DNA from 2 places in the Bradyrhizobium sp. HKCCYLS20291 genome. Region 2 is predicted to be linked to the other one. Evidence: predicted binding sites of a transcription regulator. Region 2 holds the regulator's gene; the other holds the start of a gene.
The links. The regulator LexA, encoded in region 2, represses DNA repair genes until DNA is damaged. The targets are predictions, from matches to a motif close to TGTTCNNNNTGTGTTCNG.
Positions count from the first base shown of each region.

Region 1: the regulator LexA is predicted to act here: its motif matches at 2,282-2,299, upstream of ACQR07_RS02305 (DUF3072 domain-containing protein).

Region 1 is NZ_JBNPTO010000001.1:493,113-497,522, forward strand. Features, by position in the region: gene ACQR07_RS02290 (DUF4153 domain-containing protein) at 1-45, opposite strand, end outside; gene ACQR07_RS02295 (glycoside hydrolase family 3 N-terminal domain-containing protein) at 257-1,621, shown strand; gene ACQR07_RS02300 (hypothetical protein) at 1,641-1,928, opposite strand; gene ACQR07_RS02305 (DUF3072 domain-containing protein) at 2,033-2,224, opposite strand; gene ACQR07_RS02310 (hypothetical protein) at 2,330-2,560, shown strand; gene ACQR07_RS02315 (hypothetical protein) at 2,627-2,878, opposite strand; gene ACQR07_RS02320 (type 1 glutamine amidotransferase domain-containing protein) at 3,136-3,696, shown strand; gene ACQR07_RS02325 (FdhF/YdeP family oxidoreductase) at 3,974-4,410, shown strand, end outside.
Region 2 is NZ_JBNPTO010000007.1:357,493-361,902, forward strand. Features, by position in the region: gene ACQR07_RS18690 (ComEC/Rec2 family competence protein) at 1-482, shown strand, start outside; gene ACQR07_RS18695 (hypothetical protein) at 437-694, opposite strand; gene ACQR07_RS18700 (hypothetical protein) at 895-1,335, opposite strand; gene lexA (transcriptional repressor LexA) at 1,646-2,344, opposite strand; gene ACQR07_RS18710 (molybdopterin molybdotransferase MoeA) at 2,535-3,746, opposite strand; gene ACQR07_RS18715 (hypothetical protein) at 3,781-4,080, opposite strand; gene ACQR07_RS18720 (ATP-binding protein) at 4,092-4,410, shown strand, end outside.

The sequences.
Region 1 (4,410 bases), on a different contig from region 2:
GAGCGAAGCGGCTGGTGCAGCCAGCGGCTCGGCAGAGCTGGTCATTTACTGAAATCCTCGATTGGGGCACGACGCGCTGGCGTTCGCCAGCCGATGACCGAGCATGACGCAGGAGCTTGCAGCGGCTCACGAGGGGCTCTGCAGCATTTCAGGATTTGTTTGCAGATTTTGTGCAGCCGCCAATCTGCAACTGGTGCCGGCAGATTGACGGCGTTACGGGAGAGGCGTCGTCCTCCTGCAATGATCGGCTGCACACATGCTCGGGCGTATCAGGACTCTCGTCCTCTGGATCCTTGCTCTGCTTTTTGTTTTCATCACCCTGAACAGCAACGAGCCCTATCTGGTCCGCTTGCGCGGGCCCGGTCACGCCGCCTTGTTCGTCGTCGGCTTTGCTGCGCCGCTGCTGCTCCTGCTGAATGGGCGCTGGCGCCGTGGGATCGGCGGCCGCATGCTGACCTTGGTGTGGTGCATCCCGCTGATCGCACTGACGGCCACTCAATTCATGTTTGCCTGGAGGACGTGCGAGACGTTCCGCACCCCGCCCGAAGTGGTGCGCGCGCTCGGGCGGCATTTCGTCGTCGGCTACACCGGGATGGACGAGGCGGCGGCGTTGGCGCGGCAGGGCCTGATCGCGGGCGTCTATGTGACACACCATAACGTGCGCGGGCGGACCGAGGCGCAGCTGCGCGCCGACCTTGCGCGCTTGCAGGCCGAGCGCCGCAATGCAGGTTTTCCGCCGCTATTGGTGTCGGCAGATCAGGAGGGCGGCACGGTCGCGCATCTGTCTCCCACCTTGCCGAACATGCCTGGCCTGGCCACGTTGGCCGATCTGCCCGCCACGCGTCGTGAGCACGACGCGTTCGAGATGGGGCGTGCGCAGGGACAGGTGCTGGCGGCGGCGGGCATCACGTTCAACCTCGCGCCGGTCGTCGACCTACGTCCGCGCTGGAAGCGCAACCGCCTGGACTTCCACACCCTGATTGGACGGCGTGCCATCTCCAACGATCCGGCTGTCGTGGGCGACATCGCGCTCGGCTATGTCCGCGGCCTCGAAGCGAGCGGTGTTCATGCGGCGGTCAAGCACTTCCCGGGTCTCGGTCGGGTCGAAGCTGACACCCATCATTTCTCCGCGCAGCTCGAGACGCCGGCCGACGTGCTGGACCAATCGGACTGGCGGCCGTTCCGTCAGGTGCTCGCCAACTCTCACGCGGCGATGATGGTCGGTCACGTGATGGTCGACGCCATCGATCCGGAGCGGCCCGCCTCGCATTCCAAGGCGGTGCTCGACGGCCTCATCCGTGGCCGCTGGAACTACCAGGGCGTGATCATCACCGACGACCTCGTCATGGGCGCGATCTATGGCCGCGACCTCTGCAAGGCGGTCGTCGAGGCGCTCAACGGCGGCGCTGATCTGTTGCTCGTGGCCTATGACGGCACGCAGTTCCATCGCGCTTTTGCCTGCGCCAAGCAGGCGTTCGCGCAAGGACGTATCGACATGGACGCGTTGCGCAGGAGCGACGACCGGCTGACACGTTGGATGGCCGGCGACAACGGATCGCTCGCGGCGAATGCATCGGTGACGCCGGCGCAATCGCCGACCGGAGGTCGAAAGATCGATTGAGCAGGGAGCGCCTCTGATGTCAGCGTGGGCCGTTGCCGGTCCAGTTGCGCCAGGCTACGTTGGAAAGACTGCGAAGGTCCGTCGCCAGTGGGCGCCGTGTCTGCTTGTCGTGCGCACCGATGACCTGTTCCGACTCCCGGATCTTGAGCTGAAGCTGAGTAACCTGCCGCTTGGTGCGCTCGATCGCCTTCGCATCCGCGCTCTCGCCGACCGTGAAACGGGTGGTCTCGATCTGCTTCAGCGCCGCGCGGTTCTTCTTGAGCTGAGCGCGGTGCCACGCAACCTTGCTATCACTGTCCGCAACCATGGTGCATCCCCGGGAAAGGCCGCAGAGAGTAGACGACAGAGTCGTGATTCGCGACAGCGAGGCGCCAGTGCCGGCGCATCGTAATACCGATCAGGTAGGGGAACTCAGTCCAATCCTGCGGCGCGTCTCATCTCATCGATCAGTTCGGATGCCTCCGCTTTGCTTCGCACACGCTCGGTCGGATCGGGCCGGCCGGCCTGCTCACTGAGGGTCTTCAAGTACGACGCTTGAGCGTCCGTCATCGGATCGTCTCCCGAGACCCAGTCATTTGGATCCTTTTCAAGCTTCTCGGCCATGATCCACCTCCGCGGTTGCCGACGTCGATGTCCTCTGAACATTTCTGACTTGCCAAATGTTCCTATTTTGTTCTAAAGTGCTTTCGTGGTCTCAGCGAGGGCTTCATGCACGACCTCAGTTTCGTTCGATCGGAAATCGACCGCTTGCGTATCCAGGTGGGTCGGCAGCGGCGTGAGATCGTGCAGTTGCAGCGCTCCGGGATTGCCACGGAAGCGGCGCAGGCACTGCTGCAGCGTATGCTGACGAGGCTCGATGGCCTGCGGGAGCAACGTGAGCAGCTCAAGCTGGAAAGTGACGAGGGAATGCCGCGTCGGAGGTCTGCCAGACACGGCTGAGACGTGTTCGAGGCTGGCTGAAGTGCGTAGGACGTGTCAGCGGCGCCTGACGTCGGTCCTTGCTGATCAGGATGTCACCGGGGTTTTCTTCTCGCGTGACGGCGAGTTTTGCTGCGAAACGCGCAGCGCGTCGGCATCGCGTGCCTCCGGGATCACGATGTCTTGTCCGGAGCCAGCGAGCTCGTCCGGGGTGGCTTCGCACGGCTTGATCTCGAGACTGTTGTCGAGAACTTTCTCACCATGCGCATCCAGCGTGACGAGGTCGGCCTGCTCGGCCGCCTCCCAGACCTCGCGCTCGGTTCCAAACGGCCGCGTCATTTGTTCGTCATTCTCGAATAATGCGTAAGGCACGTGGGGCTCCAGATCGCATCGCGCGATGGAGCACCGGCCTCGCTCGCGTCATGGACGTGAGGGCAGTGCTGCGCGCCCCATACAAACAGCAGTGGCGGTTTGCTGTTCCATGGCGAGATGAAGCCGCCAATCGATCAGTTGTGACGATCGGTCTTGGTTCGTCGCGGGAACGATGGTCGCGTGCGCAAGGTTGCCCGCGGTGTCGATTCAGACAGGAGAAGACAATGGACATCGAAGGAAAGAGGATCGCGATCCTCGCCACCAACGGGTTCGAGCAATCCGAACTCGAAGTGCCGCGCGATCGCCTGAAACAGGCTGGCGCAATCGTTGAGATCGTGTCGCTCGCCGCAGGCGAGATCAAGGGCTGGGATCAGAAGGATTGGGGGCGACCCGTGAAGGTCGACAAGACGCTCGATCAGGCGTCCGCATCGGACTACGACGCGATCGTGCTCCCTGGCGGACAAATCAACCCGGACCTGCTTCGCCTGGAGCCCAAGGCTCTGAAGTTCATCAAGGATGTGTTCGACGCCAAGAAGATCGTCGCCGCCGTGTGCCACGCGCCCTGGCTCCTGATCGAGACCGGCATCGCGAAAGGGCGCAAAGTGACGTCGTACAAGTCCATTAAGACCGATGTCGCCAACGCCGGTGCCGAGTGGCAGGACGCGGCGGTTGTGGTCGATCAGGGCGTGATCACCTCGCGCAATCCCGGCGATCTGGAAGCCTTCAGCGCCAAGATCATCGAGGAGGTCAAGGAAGGCCGGCACGTCAGGCGCAGCGCCGCGTGACGCCAGCGCGGGGGAGAGCCGGGCCATGCCCGGCTGCTCCGCAATGACGTGCCCAGCGCCCGAGGGGTCGAACGCTGGGCCGCAGTCCACACGGAGTGCCTCCAGCGAGATGGGGGAACGCCGCCGAAGGCTCATGGAAGACGTCCAAAAGACCGCGTCGTTCCTAATTTCGCTCGCGCCGGCGGCGCGAGCCGGCCCTCGTCGCAAGCTCCCGTGAGCAGACGGAACTTACGATGACATCCCGGGTTGGCCGGTTTTCCGACCGCGGAGATGTGCCGTGAGTGAGAAGGCGAAGATCCAGGACTACACGGCGCCTGCCGGTGGATGGGGCTCGGTGCATGCCGTCGCAAGCATCCTGACGCAGGAGGAGGTCACGCTGCTCGGCAGCGAGATCCTGCTCAAGCAGAACAAGCCTGGCGGATTCATGTGCGTGAGCTGCTCCTGGGCCAAGCCGGCCAAGCCGCTTCCGTTCGAATTCTGCGAGAACGGCGCCAAGGCGACGGCCTGGGAGATCACCGGCAAGACGGTCGGGCCGCAATTCTTCGCGCAGCATACGCTGAGCGAGCTACGGAGCTGGTCGGACCATCAGCTCGAAGAGCAGGGGCGCCTGACGCATCCGATGCGCTACGACGCTGCCAGAGATCGCTATGTCGCGGTCTCTTGGGACCAGGCTTTCGCCGGCATCGGCGCTGAGTTGAGGAAGCTCGATCCGCG
Region 2 (4,410 bases):
GCGACGGGCGGCTGCACGTGATGCGCACCGGCAAGGACGTGTTCGTCACGCGGGAGTGGCTCGCCGCCGATGCCGATGCGCGGCTGCCGGCCGATGCCGCGCTCGGCGACGGCGTGTCCTGCGACGAGGCCGGCTGCGTAGTGGCGATGGCCGACGGCCGCTTCGTCGCCATGGCGCTGCGCGCCGATGCGCTGGCCGACGATTGCGCGCGTGCGGCGCTGGTGGTGGCGGCGCGCGCCGCACCGTCGAACTGTGCCGCAGCTGTCATCGACCGCCATCGCCTGCGCCAGCAGGGCGCGCTGATGCTGGTGCGCCGGGGCACGCGCTTCGACGTCACGCCGGCGCGCGCCTATGGCACCGACCGTCCATGGTGGCCGGCGCCGGCCGAGGCCAGCGACTTCGATCCGACGCTGACACCGCGCGCGCCGCCGCGCAGTCAGGACGCGACGCCGCCGGAGACCGAGCAGGGCGTGGAGGATTGAGGTCCGGACAGCTCGAACGTGCCGAGATGATACTCGGCGCCGTCAAGCCCGTCGAACAGCGAGGAGACCTCGACGAGCGTGAACGACGCCGCGGGATCGCGCTGCCAGATGGCAACGTCGTCAGCCGTGACCGTCAACCATCCCAACGCCAGCCTGTAGCGGCCGGGTTCGATGATCCGGCCAGCTTGGTTCCAATCGATCTTGTTGACCACGGTAATACCCCCGGCGGCCACAACGCCGGTCGAGGGACACCGTTCCTGTCGCCAGAGCGTGATGCCTTCTCGTCGAATCAAAGCGCGTACCGCAAGTTCAGTTCACCTCTCCCCGTCGGAGAGAGGTCAACGGCACCGCGACTGCTGTTCGATCGAACCAAAACGCATACTGCTCTCGCGTGACGCCTGCGCCGCTCAGCTCAGGTGATGCTGATGCGGCGGATGGGAGTCGTCTGCGGGGTCGGCGTATCGTTCGTCATGCCGGGGCCGCGCTCGGCCGGCTGCTTGGTGACGGGCAGCTGCAGCACCGTGACGCGCTGGCCTTCGCAGAGCTGCGTCACGAGCACGTGGCGGCCGTCGGCGAACTCGACGGCGTCGTGGTGGCGATCGGGAATGTGCTTTTCGATGCTGTTGAACTTGGCGACGCGCTCGCGGATCGTCCGGGTCCAGAGCCAGCGGCTGTCGTAGCGGACGTCCTCGGCGAAGGCGAGCTCGGTGCCGGGCAGCATGCAGACCGCGACGGTCGGCTCGCTTTCGCTGGCGAAGCCGCGGGTCGCGGTGCCGCGGAACGTCGTCGAGATCAGCGTCTCGCCGACCTTGGCGGGACGGGACGCAACGGCATGGAGGCTGTAGTCACACATCGGATCGCTCCTCGCTGAGAGATAGCCGACCCACGCTTCCCCCCGGACAGGCGCAGGCCTCTATCAGAGTGGACATCGAGGAGATGTTAGCGCGCGCTTCGCGGCAATTCTGCGCTGATCTGCACGGCATGCGGGTGGCCGCGATCACAAGCGTTTGAGGATACCGCGCTGCACATCCTGAAGTGCATTCGCGCGCGACTCAGTTTCGTGTCTTGCTTCTTTTCTTTGCGTCTCACGTCGTTCGGCGGCGAAGATCACAGCACCGCGCCACCGATCGATCGTGCATGTCCAGCACGCGAGGTCGCTGCGCTCAGTACTTGCGATACAGTCCGACCAGCTTGCCCTGGATCTTGACCCGGTTCGGCGGCAGGATGCGCACCTCGTAGGCGGTGTTGGCCGGCTCCAGCGCGATCGATGCGCCGCGGCGGCGGAAGCGCTTCAACGTCGCTTCCTCGTCATCGATCAGCGCCACCACGATGTCGCCGGTGTCGGCGGTCTCGTTGCGCTGGATCAGCGCCATGTCACCGTCGAGGATGCCGGCATCGACCATCGAGTCGCCGCGCACCTCCAGCGCATAGTGGTCGCCATTGCCGAGCATGTCGGCGGGCACGCTGATGGTGTGGCTGCGGGTCTGCAGCGCCTCGATCGGCGTACCGGCGGCGATGCGGCCCATCACCGGCACGGCGACCGGGCGCTCGCCGTCATCGAGCGCCGGCGTCGAGGTGCGGACCTTGCCGAGATTGCCCTCGATGACCGAGGGCGTGAAGCCGCGGCGGTTGCTGGCCGCCTGCGACAGCTCGGGCAGCTTGATGACCTCGATGGCGCGGGCGCGGTTGGGCAGCCGGCGGATGAAGCCGCGCTCCTCCAGCGCCGTGATCAGGCGGTGAATGCCCGACTTCGAGCGCAGATCGAGCGCGTCCTTCATCTCGTCGAACGAGGGCGGCACGCCCGCTTCCTTGAGCCGTTCGTTGATGAACCGCAGGAGTTCGTACTGTTTGCGCGTCAGCATCTCGACCTGGTCCCCAGTTTGTTGTCGTCCAAGTCCCGTGCCCTTGCGTCCCTGAGCCGGAAGTGGACGTTCGTATTCGCGTCGCCCGCAACATACTAAAAACAAATCATGAACGGACACTATATGTTCGATGTGTGTTCCGCAATCCTAAAAATATGATGAATGACCCGGGCTTTGACGGGGAGAAGGGTCAGTTCGGCAGGCGCAGGATCTCGCAGACGCTGCCGGCGGGCGCCTTCGGCGCGAAGGCCGGGCGGATCAAAAGAGCCTGCGATAGCGCAAGATTCCCCAGCAGAGACGAATCCTGCTGCGTCACAGGCGTTGCGACCAGTGTACCATCGGCGCGCTCGTCGAGCTGGGCTCGCAGATAGTCCTCGCGCGAATCGTTGGCGGGGAGCTCGCGGCCGAGCAGCGCGGTTTCGCGCGGGAGCTGGGGCTCGTCGCGGCCGAGCAGGCGCCGAATCAGCGGCACCAGGAACAGGGTCGCGCAGACATAGGACGACACCGGATTGCCGGGCAGCCCGATCACCCTGACGCCGCCGAGCCGGCCATGCATCATCGGCTTGCCCGGCCGCATCGCGATCTTCCAGAACGCCATCTCGACGCCCTCGGCCTCCAGCGCCTGCTTGACCAGGTCGTGATCCCCGACCGAGGCGCCGCCCGTCGTGATCAGGATGTCGGCGCCCGACTCGCGCGCCCGGCGGATGCCCGCGACGGTGGCTTCGAGCGTATCCGCCGCGATGCCAAGATCGACCGCTGCAGCGCCTTCGGCGCGCACCAGCGCGCGCAGCGCGTAGCCGTTGGAGTAGACGATCTGACCCGGGCCGGGCTCGGAGCCCGGCATCACCAGCTCGTCACCGGTGGCGAGCAGCGCCACCGTCGGCCGTCGCCGCACCGGCAGCGCCGGATGGTTCATGCTGGCGGCGAGCGACAGGTCACGATCGCTGAGCCGGCGTCCGGCCTTCAGCAGCACCATGCCCTGATGAAAGTCGACGCCGGCGGGCCGGATGTGCCGGCCCTTGATCGCGGCTTCCGTGATCACGACGTGGCCGTCGCCCGCAATCGTATCCTCCTGGATCACGACGGCGTCGGCGCCATCAGGCACGACGCCGCCGGTGAAGATGCGAGCGGCCTCGCCGGGTCCCACCACGCGGTCGAACGGCCGACCCGCCGCGACCTCGCCGATCACCTTCAGCCGTGCCTGCGGCTTGTCCGCGTCGACAGCGCGCACGGCGTAGCCGTCCATCGCCGACATGGCCTCGGGCGGCTGCGTCCGCAGCGCTGCCAGATCGCGCGCCAGAATGCGGTGAAAGGCATCGTCCAGCGACACCAATTCCTCAGCCAGCGGCTCGGCGCCTGCGAGCACCGCGGTCAATGCATCGGATACCGGCATCAAGGCCATTGGAGTTCCTTTGAAAGCGATCGTGGGGGGCGTTCTAGCCAATGGCGCTGTCGTGGCCAAGCGCGGCGCCGGCGTTGGTTCGATTGCCCGCGCGCCCAGTGCAACGCGACCGTAGTGCTACGGTGTGGTCCGGCACCAGCCGGTTTGAGCCGATTTCGGCTCGAAAGAAGCCGAAATTGCTGGCCGTCGCAACGGGCCGGCCTGCTGCCTCGGGTTGTAGTTCAGTGTTTGAGAACGATTCTTCGCGAATCTCTGCCTGAAGCTCAACCCGGACGGCGGAACTCAAACGGAATGCCTCGCGCGGAACATCACGCAGCAGGACGCAGCTGGTCAACCACCCCTCTCTTGATCGCCGCGCTGATCGCGCTCGCCTGCGCGGCCTTCGTGGCCGTCGAGGTATCGCGCGCGGTGAGGCTGCGCGAGGCCATCTTCACCGACGGAAAGAAGGACACCGTCAATCTCACGAGCTCTCTGCTTCAGCACGCCGAACTGACGTTTCGCACGGCCGACGCACTTCTCACGGGGACCGTGTCCTCGCTCGAGCATCGTCCGCCGGATCGGGATGACCGCAGGCGTCTCAAGGCCTGGTTCATCGACGAGCTGAAGCGCATGCCGCAGCTCGTCAACCTGTTGGTGGTCGACCAGGAGGGCACGCTGCTGGTCA